3 regions of the Chryseobacterium sp. CBSDS_008 genome follow, and region 3 is predicted to be linked to each of the others. Evidence: riboswitches for the same ligand, from Rfam matches in the RefSeq annotation. Region 3 holds a riboswitch; each other region holds the start of a gene.

Region 1 (4,491 bases), 1.6 Mb from region 3:
AGCGCCGAAGGAATTTCCCTGTTCAATGATGGTATTCAGTTCCTCGAGGTCTTCAGAAGCCGTTTCCCAGATTTTGCTGTAAGGCAAAGACTTTTCTTTTATAATAAACTCAAAAGAACCTCCAGATTCAATAGAAGAAACTGAATATATTCTCTCCGTTGTATAACCGTTATTCCCCCAATTTAAGGCAGGGTTGGAGGTTAATCTTTGTAATTTTCTTATTTCCACATCAGTTATTTAAGCTTATTGGACTTCCGTACAGATTTCTACCAGGTAATTGTTGGGATCCTTGATATAAGCCGTTTTCTGTCCCCATGGTTTTACGGCAATATCTTCATACAGAACAGCACCGTTTTTTATTGCCTTTTCTACCAGAGCTTCTACATCATCAGTAACAAATCCCAGTTCTATTCCGAAAGGTTTATCTTCAGCTTTTGAGATGGAAAATCCTTTTTTAATATTGGAACCGGCAAGGCTTACAGAAGCGAATGAAAGAGTAGTTTCTCCGGTCAGCAGCTCTCCGTAATCGTTTTCAGGGGTGATGAACTTTATTTCAGAACCAAAGGTACTTTTATAAAAATTCATAGATTGCTCTACATCTGCCACGTACAGAATAACATATTTGAATTTGATCATTGTATTGAATTAATATGGGTTTATTTTTTTGTTGATAATATACTCCTCATCCACCATCAATACTGAATGAGGTCCCTGTAAAGGATATTCTTTGAAACTTCCGAAATGGCCGAAATGAAGAGGGTACTTTTGAGTAAGCTGCCGTACTTTACCCCCAAAAGAATTGAGATCAACCTTTTGAACAGAGTCTTTTTTCTGCCTGCCATTGGTGAAAAAGAGCATCAGATTACAATGCTCTTTAAAATCAAAATCATGATAATAAAATACATTGAGGTTTTCTTCCCTGCCTATCTGTACCAAATCATTAATAAGACTTTCTTTATGCCGTAAAGGTAGATGGCAGTCAATTCTGGCAGCGTAATTCTCAGCATTGTTTTTTTTGAAATCAGAACCTACCATCTGGATGAAACGGTGTTCTATATTTCTGAATTTTTCTCTTTCCGGAGGATAACTTTTACTGGATTGAACGGAAAAAGGTATACTTGAATCCAATAATACAGCGTTTTCCAGAATTAACAGATGCTCAATCTCTGCCGCAAACTGAAAATGAAAATCAAAAAGCATATAGTCTCCGATATGGATGATTATTTGATTTTCATCGATATTCAGGTATAAATGCGTTTCTTTGAAACCCGTTTTCAATTCTTCCAGTTTTTGAATAAAATGATCGAGGTTTTTAACCCAAACTCTTGCTGCCAGCTCAGCAGGATTATCGGCATGTCCTCCATATCCCGGATAAAATTTGAAAAACCGGAAATCATATAAATGATCCGGGAATTTGAAATACCAGTATACGCCTAAAATCATAGAAGATGGATTGATGAATTGTACAATAATCAAAATTAAATAAAATTTCACACTCTAAAACTTTCAAAACCCTTAAATTTGTCGTCAATAAAAATTTACTTGGATGCTTAGGAATATTTCAATTGCGGCAGCTACTTTTTTGTCCGTAGTTACAATCAATGCACAGAAGAACAGAAATACCCAACTGGAAAGACCCAAACTAGTCGTAGGCCTGGTAGTAGACCAGATGCGTTGGGACTATTTGTACCGTTTTTATGGTAAATATGGAAATGACGGCTTCAAAAGACTTTTGAATACAGGATATTCTTTGAATAATGTACATATTCCCTATGTTCCTACGGTTACTGCTTTAGGACACACGTGTATCTATACAGGATCTGTACCGGCTATTCACGGAATTGCAGGAAATGACTGGACGGATAAGGAAACGGGTAAAGGAGTTTACTGTACTGCGGATGAAGGTGTGCAGCCGGTAGGAACTACCAATACAAAAACCGGAAGCCATTCTCCGAAAAACCTGTGGTCTACAACGGTAACTGACGAATTGAGGCTGGCAACCAACTTCCAGGGAAAAGTAGTGGGGGTTTCTTTGAAAGACCGTGCTTCGATTCTTCCTGCAGGCCATACTCCGAACGGAGCTTTCTGGTTTGATGACAGTACAGGGAACTTTATTACCAGTACATGGTATATGAATGATCTTCCGCAATGGGTAAAATCATTCAATTCTCAGAACCTTCCTGAAAAATTAGTAGCCAACGGTTGGAATACCTTACTTCCGATCAATGAATATACAGAAAGTGCACCGGACAATTCCTCCTGGGAAGGCCTGCTGGGAAGTGCAAAAACACCTACTTTTCCTTACAGTAATCTAGCCAAAGACTATCAGGCTAAAAAAGATAATATCCGTTATACACCTTTCGGAAACACATTGACTTTGAAGCTGGCAGAAGCTTCTGTAGAAGGTGAAAAACTGGGTGGAGATAATATTACAGACTTTTTAGCCATTAACCTTGCATCTACCGATTATGCAGGACATAAATTCGGACCGAATTCTATTGAAGTAGAAGATGTTTATATCAGATTAGATCAGGATTTAGCGGAGTTTTTCAAATACCTTGATTCAAAAGTAGGAAAAGGAGAGTATACCGTTTTCCTTTCTGCTGACCATGGTGGAGCACATTCTGTAGGATTCCTTAAAGACCATAAGATCCCTACAGGTTTCTTCGGGGAAGATGCAGAAAAGAATCTGAATCAGAAGTTAAAAGAAAAATTCGGAGCTGATAAGTTGATCAACGCCATTGATAACTACCAGATTTATTTCGACAGAAAAGTATTGGCAGATAGCAAGCTTGAACTGGATGATGTAAGAAACTTTGCGGTAAAAGAAATTGAAAAAGATCCTACCGTTTTATATGCTGTTTCTGTAGATAAAGTGCAGGAAGCCAGTATTCCGGAACCGATTAAACAAAGAATTATCAACGGGATCAACAGACAGAGAAGTGGAGATATTCAGCTGATTTCTCATGACTCTATGCTTCCGCCGTATTCTAAAACGGGAACTACACACAGCGTATGGAATTCTTATGATTCACATATTCCATTGATCTTTATGGGATGGGGAGTGAAGCAGGGAGAAAGCAATAAAGAATATCACATGACAGATATTGCTCCTACGGTATCTTCTTTACTGAAAATTCAGTTCCCAAGTGGAAATATAGGTAACCCGATTACAGAAGTTATAGGTAAATAATGATCCTACTATTTTATGATAAACAGCTGCTTTCATCGAAAGCAGTTTTTTTGTGAATTATTGTCAGGAATTTTAATCTGCTGCGCTTTAATCTCACTTTTTGGCAAATACATATAAAAAACTATCTTTGCAAAAATTTTGGTTTCCAGTATTTTGGAATGAAAAGGGAATCGGGTGTAACTCCCGGACTGTCCCCGCAACTGTAAATCGCAATATAAGTTTCTGCAAAAAACCACTGTTTAAAAACGGGAAGGGGCAGAATGCGAAAGTCAGGAGACCTGCCAGGATTATAATTAAAAAACATATTGCTTTCGGAGGAAAAGTAAAAAAGTATGGATATAAAAAGATCTTTAGTACTGCTTTTTTCATCTTATGGCTGTTTTCTTTTTGGACAAGAGAAAGCCATTGACACTATTTACGTCTTTGACAACCAGATGAACAGGGTGAAACTTTTTCATCCTGTACAAACTATTTCGGCGGAAGATGCCGAGAAAAATTCCAGCAACTTTTCAGAACTCCTGAGATTTCAGTCCCAGGTTTTTATTAAAGAAAATGGGCGGGGTGCTGTTTCTTCACCTTCTTTCAGAGGAACTACCGCTCAGCAGACAGCATTTGTCTGGAATGGGATTAACATTAATTCTAATTTTCTGGGGCAGGGAGATATCAATAATATCGCTTTATTCGGGTATGATCAGATTGGTATAAAAGCCGGCGGAGGAAGTGTGGTGTATGGAAGTGGTGCCATAGGAGGAAGTATTCACCTGAATAATACCCTTGATTTTAATAAAGGGTTGCATGGGTCATTATTTTCGGAAATCGCTTCCTTTAATACCTATAATAATTTTATAAAAGGCTCTTACAGTAATGATAAGTTCAGTTTTAAAGCTTCCGGAAATTATTCTGTAAGTGAAAATGATTATAAGGTAAATGATCTGAACTACATCAGCAGAAACGGAAATTATTACAATACGACGTTCAATGTTGGGGCATCCTATAAAATTACAAACGATCATAAAATTTCGTGGCAGAGCCAGTTTTTTGATTCTTCACAGCATTATCCCGTGTATGAGGAAACGGGAACCAAAACGAAATATAAAACCCAAAGTGTAAGAAGCCTTCTTTCCTGGGATTGGAACAAAACAAAGTTCAGCAACTCCTTTAAAGCTGCCTATACAGAAGAAAATTTTCAGTATTTCGGTTCGTTAAATATGCCTAAATCAAGTGGCGGAACAGGGAAAAATTATATCTTTAAAAATGATTTTAACTATTTCCTGAATTCTAAATGGAATTTTAACCTC
Region 2 (4,491 bases), 1.7 Mb from region 3:
ATCCCTCTTTTTTGTAATAAAAGAAACACTGAGTTACTTTTTAGTTCAGAATTCGTACAACCTTTCCTTCATGAAAAACCTACAAACTTATCCAAGGGAGAACAGCGAATCATTGAAACGCTGATGATCATTTATTCCGAAACTGATTTTGCCCTGCTTGACGAGCCATTTCACAGTCTTTCTCCCAAGGTTACTGAAGAACTGAAGAAAAATATACTTCGGGAGTCAGCACATAAAGGCTTTATCATTTCTGATCACAATTTTCAAGATGTTCTGGATATTTCTGACCTCTTGTATATACTTTCAGATGGCCATCTGAAACAAATACAAGATTTAAAAGAACTGCAGCATTATAATTATCTTCCGAAAAGCATTTAATTTATATATTTGGAAGATCAAAAAAATTTCATGATGACTTTCATAAACAAAGCATTTTATTTATCTGCTTTCAGTATTTTTTCTTTAGCCTTTGTAAAGGGGCAGAATAAAGTTCCTTTCGGAGTGGTAAAAGCTGAAGAAGGATATGCCAATGTGCGGGTACATAAAGACAATTACAGAAAAATTGTAGATAAAATCCGTATGCGTAAGGGTGATGTATTTGTTTATGTAAAGCCTGCTCCCGGGGAAACAGAATGGATCTGGATCAAATATCCGGAAAAACAGGATGACGACAAACCCTTTGTGCGTTATGAAACTCTTGATAAGGAAGGAATGGTAAATAAAGAGCGTATTGCTTATATTGATCAGCTTCCCGCCTATACCCCTTCCAGGTCTAAAAACGGAAGATCACTTATTTTTACCGATAATTCTGATCCTAAAATTCCTACTGCTCAAAGAAGCAAAGTAGTGATTGACATCTACCCTTCCAATGCGGGTTACCGTAAAAAGGAAAAAGATGCAGAAGGAAAACTACTCACCATTGATAAAGTAAAACCCTGGGGAATCGGAAATGATCTTCCTGAGGGTATGACGGAAATCAAATCCATCAGAGTACAGCAACCGGGAAGAGGTTCTGTTTTTGTAAGAGAAGCCATCAAAAATATGTTCCAGCCTACCATGGATTTTGATAACATTGGAGTCACTTCCCTTGACAGCGATAATATTTTCCTTTATATGATCAATGGTTCAGGAGAAAACAGATACACTACACTCTGGACGATCAAGAAAGGAAGAGTAATCAGCCAGATTATTTTCCATAATCCGGAATAAATTCATTATTTTTGCTTCCGAAAAAGTTTTTACGCTTATTCATCACAGAAATGGGTTCTGCATCACTGCAGATTAAAAGGGAACCGTGTGAAAATCACGGACTGTCGCGCAACTGTAAGTAACTGAAGTCTTTTATCAAAGATCCACTGTGCGGGGCATGGGAAGGAGATAAATGATGTTACAAGTCAGGAGACCTGCCTTTTTCTTACACATGTAACTTTCGCGATTTGAAGTTGTATTGATCTGATGGATTGTTTCAGGAATTCTCTTGATTCCTGTTATTATTCTGTTTTTTCTAATATCATTTCACTTCGCTTTAATTAATAATGATATATGACTACAGAAGAAAGAATTGAAGCATCCGAAACCAGAATCTTTAAAGCGGTTTTCCCCAACACAACCAATCATTACGATACCCTTTTTGGCGGTACGGCCATGCAGCTGATGGACGAAGTAGCTTTTATCACCGCAACCCGTTTTGCGAGAAAAAGAGTGGTAACGGTAAGCAGTGACAAGATCGATTTCAAGAAACCTATTCCTGCCGGAACTATTGTTGAGCTGATCGGGAAAGTTTCCTACGTGGGAAAAACCAGCATGAAAGTGAACGTTGAGATCTACACCGAGCAGATGTATTCCTATGAAAGAGAAAAAGCCATTGTAGGTGATTTTACTTTTGTAGCCATCGATGAATTCAAGAAACCAATCCAGATACTATAAATAGAGTTTCGGGCGGCCAAAGGCCGCCCGAAACTTTTATATTTTAAATATATTTAATGATTGTAATTCATTGGGTTTTTCTTTAATTTTAGCCGCTCAGAATATCATCTGTGTTTCTCTTAAAAACTAATAGAAAATTCATATTACATTACATGAAAAAGATTATCTTAATCATTACACTTATCCTTTCCGTATCATTAACAGCACAAAAAGATGTTACAATTGAGCTTTCTGAAAGTTACGAATTGGGAAATATCATTTTAGCGCTTACAGACTATGGTAAAACAGATCCTTATGATGTTCAAAAGATTCCTCCGTATTATGATGAAATCATGTCTTATTTTGAGCCTGTAAAAGATCATCCGCTATTAAAAAAAGTAAATTATTCAAGAAAGGAGTGGAAAAAGTTCTTAGGTTTCCGGACTGATTTCTATGCATTCTCTTTTGATGAAAAAGGTGTACTTAAAAGAGATTTCCCATTTAATTCATTTGGCCCTCAAGAAGTGGATGAAAATCTGGAACTAATCAACGATTTTGTCAAGAAATCGAATTACAGAGCTTTTTACAAAAATCATCAACAGTTTTATAATACTTTAATTGCCAATTACAAAGAGTATTATTACATCAATGACACCTATGCCTTCCTTGATAAAATTGCTGGACAACCTAAAAATAAAAATACCAAATCCTATGTTATTGCCATTTCTCCTTTAGTAGGCGGACAAAATTGCCACAGAGAGATCAACAGTTCATTAACCGTTGACTTCCCTGATATCGGAAAAGACCTTATTCTTGGAAACTTAAAAGATAATATTGCAAGAAGGATTCTTGATAATCACACCGTATTTTCAGAAATTGATCATGGATATGTAAATCCTATTTCGGATCAATATTCAAAGGAAATAACTGAGAACTTCAATCTGATAAATTGGGATAAAAAATCAGGATATTCAGGGATCAGTTCATTCAATGAATATATGACATGGGCTGTTTACGACTTATTCATCAGAGAAAACTTTCCCAAGGAAAAAACAGATAGTCTTTCTGCTATCTATCATAAAGTGAATATCCGACGTGGTTTTATTGCCCAGAATTTATTCTCTGAGAAACTTATTGAGCTTTATAAAAAGGAAAAGAGCCTGGATAAATTATATGTTCCATTATTAAAGTGGACAAAAAGAACAGGGAGCAAAATTTCCCAGCCTTCCGTTGTCAATTCCAACAATAAGGATTTTGAAAAAGTTGACATCAACAATGTTGTTGTAAAATTCACAGAGCCTATGAAGAAGACAACAACGCTTCAACTGAAATTATATGAATACATTGATGGAAAAGAAACCAGCAATACAATCATTATCGTTAAAAATCCGGTTTGGTCTAAAGATGGGAAAGAAGTAAAATTCAAACTGGATACTTCTTATAAGAATTTTGTACTGGGTTTTTATGTACCGAACAGCATGGCAGGATTTTATTCTAAGAACGGAATTTTATTAAATCCTGACAACTACGTATTGCTATCCTCATAACTGAATGAAATTACCTATAAAAAGACACTGTTCTAAACCGAACAGTGTCTTTGTTTTTTTAAACTATTTCAACACTTTTTCTGTTTCCAGACTTCTGCTCAATAAAAGTTCAAAAGCCTCTCCCATTTCATCAGAAGCTCTGCCGATAGCATTTTCAAGCATATTTCTGATTTGTCTTTCTGTTACTCCCGCTTCTGTCCAGCTCTTTCCTGTAGTATGGGAATTTAAGATAAACGGCATGATTCTGTCAATTCCACAGGCAAAAACAGCATCCGGGGTCTTCTCTTCTTCAAACTCCAGCCATAGGTTAAAGAATTCTGTACGTAAAGGTTCATCCAGAATTCCAAAAATTTTCTGGGCAGATGCTTTCTCTCTTTCAAACTTTCCTACCATTGCTTGTTCATCAAAAATGAAAGTATCTCCGGCTTCTATTTCCACAAGATCATGAATAGAAAGCATTCTTATAACTCTTAATAAATCAATATCTGCGCGGTTTTTGGCATACGGATAAAGAATCTGGGCCAGAATGATAATCTGCCAGGAGTGTTCCGCCGTATTCTCTCTCCGGGAGTCATCTGCATTATAATTTCTTCGCTGTACATTTTTCAGAGCATCTACTGCCAGGATAAAATCTATTTCTTTCTGAATTTTCATCTTACTTTTTATTTCTGTTATATTGATCTGCCGGATATACCTTTGTTTTGGTAATCCATTTATTATTGAGCTTTTCTTTAGTGATTACTTTTACCTGCCCTTCTACCGTCATATCTTCTTCTTTTTCCAGAACTTTATCCAGTCCTTTATTCGGAATTACAGCATATTCTGTTGTAAAAATATCACAACATCCGGATTTCCCATAAGCTATGAGACGTTTGCGCTTGGCATCCACTTCAAAAATATCAAAGGAATTCGAAGCAAGATCTGTAAGTTCTTTACTTTTCACAAATGCCATTCTGGTAGCGTTGAATACATATACGTCATAAGAGGCGGAACTATAATTTCCCATATTGCCATTTCTTACCGCTATATCCTCTGTTCC
Region 3 (4,491 bases):
CGAAATCACATTAAACCTTCCTACCACAGCAAGAGTAACGGCACAAATTCGTCCTTCTGTTCATATTCTGGCCGATCTGAACCAGTTTTTGAGCGGAGATAAGGCACTTGCCCTCACCACAGCCAATGACATGTTGATGGGCTCAAACCAACACCTGGTAGATGTTACCAACAATCTCACAAAAATGTTTAAAGTAGACCACGTTCACAATGATTAATTTTTTTGTTAAAACGATACTGGTTCTGCTTGTATTTCTGTTGAGTTGTATTTCCTGCTCTGATGAGGTGATTCAGCCATTGAAAAAAGATGAAGCGTATAACCTGCAGTTTCCGTCTTATTTTCCCGAAATGACTTTTGATAAATCAACCAATCCGGTAACTAAAAATGGAGTGGAGTTGGGAAGAAAATTATTCTATGAAGGCAGGCTTTCCAGAAATAATACCATTTCATGCGGTTTCTGTCATATTCAGGAAAATGCTTTTACCCATCATGGCCACACAGTAAGTCATGGTGTAGATGACAGAATCGGAATCAGGAATGCGCCACCCATCCAGAATATGGCTTTTTTGAAAAGGTATATGTGGGACGGTGTAATTCATAATCTGAATGAACAGCCCATCAGCCCGATTACCGACGTGAATGAAATGGACAGCTCCATACCGGAAGCCATTTCAAAGATAAAAGATGATCAGAAATATAAAAAACTCTTCAGGGAAGCGTATGGTGATGAAACCATTACCGGAGAAAGAATTCTGAAAGCATTGTCGCAGTTTATGGCTTCTTTAATTTCTGCAGATTCAAAATATGACCGATTCAAGCAGGGAAAAGAGCAGCTAACTTCAGCAGAATCTCAGGGAATGGTTTTGTTCGGGCAGAAGTGTGCTTCCTGTCATAGCGGAGAACTGTTTACTGATGAGAGTTTCAGAAATACAGGAATGTATTATAACACTGAATTCAAGGATGCAGGACGTTATAGAGTGACCCTTAATCAGGTAGATTGGATGAAATTCCGTGTTCCGAGTTTAAGAAATGTAGAATATACAGCGCCTTACATGCATGACGGAAGATTTTATACCTTAGATGCGGTCCTTAATTTCTATTCGAATCAGGTAGAAGATAATGCCAATCTTGATCCTCAGCTGAAACAGAACGGTCATGTGGGAATTGTCATGAACAGCCAGGAAAAACAGTCGATCATTGCATTCCTGAAAACATTATCGGACAAAAGTTTTATATCCAATCCAAAATTTGCAGAATAATTTATAGAAAACATGAAGAAGATTATAGTAATAGTAAGTTTGATCCTGTTTAGTCAGTATCAGGCAAAGACCATTAGAGATAGCGCGTATATTGTTCCTGAAACCTTTAGCAGATTCGATTTTGATGATGATTGTGATGCGTGCGGCTGTGCAGCCGGTAACGGATCTTCCGGCTTTGAATCTTTATTGAACCCACAGTTTATCGGAATCAAATACTTTGCACAACATTACAAAGCAAAGGAAAACTTATTTGTAAAAGACCTTACACAGGATCAGTATTTCAATACGTTACAGCTTTGGGGAAAAATTCCATTGACTAAAAAACTGAGTGTTTATATAAGTCTGCCCTTTCATTTTCATGAAAAGAAAACCATGCAGGGAGATATTAAAATCAATGGAATAGGGGATCTGAACCTGATGGGAATTTACCAGCTGATGAGCTCCAAGGATAATTTCCATCACCTTAGCGGAGGTTTGGGTGTGAAAATTCCGCTTGGAAAATTTGATGAAAAAGGAGTCTCCGGTGTTAATCCGAGTTTTCAGCTGGGAACCGGAAGCTGGGATTATCAGGCTGCTTTGAATTATAAATTTCAGAAAAATAAAGTGGCCGTATTGGTCAATACAGATTATACCATCAAAACAGAGAATAAAAAAAATTACCGCTTTGGAAATCAATGGAACTATGCCGCAACAGGTTTTTATCAGGTTGCAGGAAATGATAAGTCCATTTTTTCTGTAAAAACCGGAGTGCAGGGAGAGGTTTATGCTCAGAACAAACAGTTTGATGAAGGTTTACCCAATACTGCAGGAAGTGCTTTGTACGGAAAACTGGGATTTGAAGCTTCTTATAAAAAGCTGAGTCTGGGAAGTGAAGTAATGCTTCCCATGTACACTCATCTGGCTGGGGGAGATATTGAAGCAAAATCAAGGTTCAGTATTTTCCTGAATATTGGAATTTAAAGTGAAACCCCTGATAAAATCACGTTAAAGCTCCTTCGGGAGCTTTAATTATTTATGAATCATGATTTTACTTGGGTATTAGGAATAATTATTTATCTTTGCCGGAATTTGGTGAGCCGTAAAAAGCTCTTAAAAGGGAATCCGGTGAAAATCCGGAACAGACCCGCTGCTGTAAGCTCCGCACCAAAGTTTTTGAAGAATATATCCACTGTTTTTTTATGGGAAGGATTTCAAAAATGGAGTAAGTCAGAAGACCTGCCAGAAAATAATCGTTTGACGCTTTCGTGGAATAAAGCTTAGGACATCAATGATTCTGTGCAGTGACAGCTGTGCTTTGTCGTTGTATTCTTATATCCATTAGCGTCATCATTATCCTAAATGAGCTAATGGCGGCAAAACTAACTACTTCTACAATTCATAAAGCTGTTTTCACAATATTGGTGATCACATCTCAACTTTTATATTCTCAAAAAAAGAAGAATGACACGCTGAAGGAAGAATCCATCAAGGTGATCAGCCTTTACAAGAAAAGTTTTAAAGAGATCCTTCCGGCACAAACCCTGCAGGGAGAGCAGCTGGAAAGACTGAACAGCCAGTCTGTAGCAGATGCACTGCGGTATTTTTCAGGTGTTCAGATCAAAGACTATGGAGGATTGGGTGGTTTGAAAACCATTAATATCCGAAGCATGGGAAGTCAGCATGTAGGCGTTTTCTATGATGGAATTCAATTAGGAAATGCCCAAAACGGACTGGTGGATCTGGGAAGATATTCTTTGGATGATCTGGAAGAAATATCATTGTATAACGGTCAGAAAAGTGAAATCTTCCAGCCGGCAAAAGACTTCGGATCTTCGGGATCTATTTATTTACAGCCTAAAACGCCTGTATTTAAAGGAACAAGAAAAACTAATCTGGTTATCAGAGCGAAGAGTGCTTCCATTGATCTTTTCAATCCGTCATTCCGATTGGAGCAGAAGATTTCAGACAGGGTTTCTGCCAGCTTCAGTGGAGAGTTTATGCAGAGTGACGGAATTTACAGATTTCGGTATGCCAAAAAATATCCAGACGGACAGCAGGCTTATGATACCATTGCAAAAAGACAGGATTCAGATATTCGGGCAAAACGTTTTGAAACTTCTTTAAACGGAACTTTAAATAACGGAAGCTGGAATATCCGTGGCTACGGTTATATTTCAAACCGCGGAATGCCGGCTCCTATTGTCAACGGGCGTTTCGGAGGAAGAGGAGCGAGACTTTCCGATGAAAATTATTTTGTGCAGGCCAACCTGAGAAAAAAGCTGTTTCCCAAATTGGAAACACAGCTGAAAGCAAAATTTGCTTACGATTATACCCATTTTATGGATACGGTTCGTTCGCAGTCTATTATTTATACAGATAACACCTATATCCAGCGAGAGCTCTATCTTTCCTCATCCAATATCTATTCTATCACACCCAATTGGGATGTCAGTCTGAGCGGGGATTTTCAGTACAATAACCTGGATGCCAATCTGGATAACTTTTCTTATCCAACACGCTATACTACACTGGTAGCATTGGCAACAACCTATCAGTGGAACAGGTTCAAAATCCTGGGAAGCCTTTTAGGAACCTTTACTTTTGAAGAAGTAAGAAAAAACAAAAGGCCGGGAGATGCAAGAGAATGGACACCTGCCGTATTTATGAGCTATCAGCCGGAAATCATTCCCGAACTTACCCTTAGAGCATTTTATAAAAGGATTTTCCGACTTCCAACCTTCAATGATTTGTATTATACCAATATCGGAAATACGTATCTGAAGCCGGAATTCACCAATCAGTATGATGTAGGATTTACCTATCAGAAGAATTACAACAACCATTTCTTTAAAAGCTTTTATGCTAAAGTAGATGGTTATTACAACAAAGTACAGGATAAAATCGTAGCTGCACCTAACGGAAGTATGTTCCGCTGGCTGATGATGAACCTTGGAATGGTTGAAATCATAGGAGCTGATGTAAATCTTCAGACCGAAATGCAGCTGGGACAAGTAAAACTAAGACCATTGCTTTCCTATACTTATCAAAGTGCAAGAGATATGAGCGATCCGGAAGACACTTTCTACCGCAATCAGATTCCTTATACCCCATGGCATAGCGGATCTTTCAGTCTGATGGCGGATTATAAAGACTGGGGTTTCAATTACAGTGCAATGTACGTAGGAGAAAGATATGACGTGAATCAGGATAACATTCAATACAATTATGTACAGCCTTGGTATACTCACGATCT

What was found. A riboswitch is a leader RNA that binds a small molecule or an ion and turns the genes downstream of it on or off. The one in region 3 is predicted to bind cobalamin.
Region 1: another riboswitch for cobalamin. It lies ahead of ACP3T3_RS09320 (TonB-dependent receptor plug domain-containing protein); the one in region 3 lies ahead of ACP3T3_RS16590 (TonB-dependent receptor).
Region 2: another riboswitch for cobalamin. It lies ahead of ACP3T3_RS08635 (acyl-CoA thioesterase); the one in region 3 lies ahead of ACP3T3_RS16590 (TonB-dependent receptor).

What each region holds. Positions count from the first base shown of each region.
Region 1 is NZ_CP188202.1:2,085,833-2,090,323, reverse strand. Features, by position in the region: gene ACP3T3_RS09340 (GNAT family N-acetyltransferase) at 1-228, opposite strand, end outside; gene ACP3T3_RS09335 (VOC family protein) at 244-636, opposite strand; gene ACP3T3_RS09330 (hypothetical protein) at 646-1,494, opposite strand; gene pafA (alkaline phosphatase PafA) at 1,547-3,193, shown strand; cobalamin riboswitch at 3,316-3,493, shown strand; gene ACP3T3_RS09320 (TonB-dependent receptor plug domain-containing protein) at 3,526-4,491, shown strand, end outside.
Region 2 is NZ_CP188202.1:1,931,294-1,935,784, forward strand. Features, by position in the region: gene ACP3T3_RS08625 (ATP-binding cassette domain-containing protein) at 1-378, shown strand, start outside; gene ACP3T3_RS08630 (hypothetical protein) at 409-1,209, shown strand; cobalamin riboswitch at 1,245-1,425, shown strand; gene ACP3T3_RS08635 (acyl-CoA thioesterase) at 1,543-1,926, shown strand; gene ACP3T3_RS08640 (DUF4932 domain-containing protein) at 2,079-3,452, shown strand; gene ACP3T3_RS08645 (HD domain-containing protein) at 3,516-4,106, opposite strand; gene ACP3T3_RS08650 (XAC2610-related protein) at 4,108-4,491, opposite strand, start outside.
Region 3 is NZ_CP188202.1:3,674,492-3,678,982, forward strand. Features, by position in the region: gene ACP3T3_RS16575 (MbnP family protein) at 1-217, shown strand, start outside; gene ACP3T3_RS16580 (cytochrome-c peroxidase) at 210-1,259, shown strand; gene ACP3T3_RS16585 (transporter) at 1,272-2,219, shown strand; cobalamin riboswitch at 2,312-2,496, shown strand; gene ACP3T3_RS16590 (TonB-dependent receptor) at 2,606-4,491, shown strand, end outside.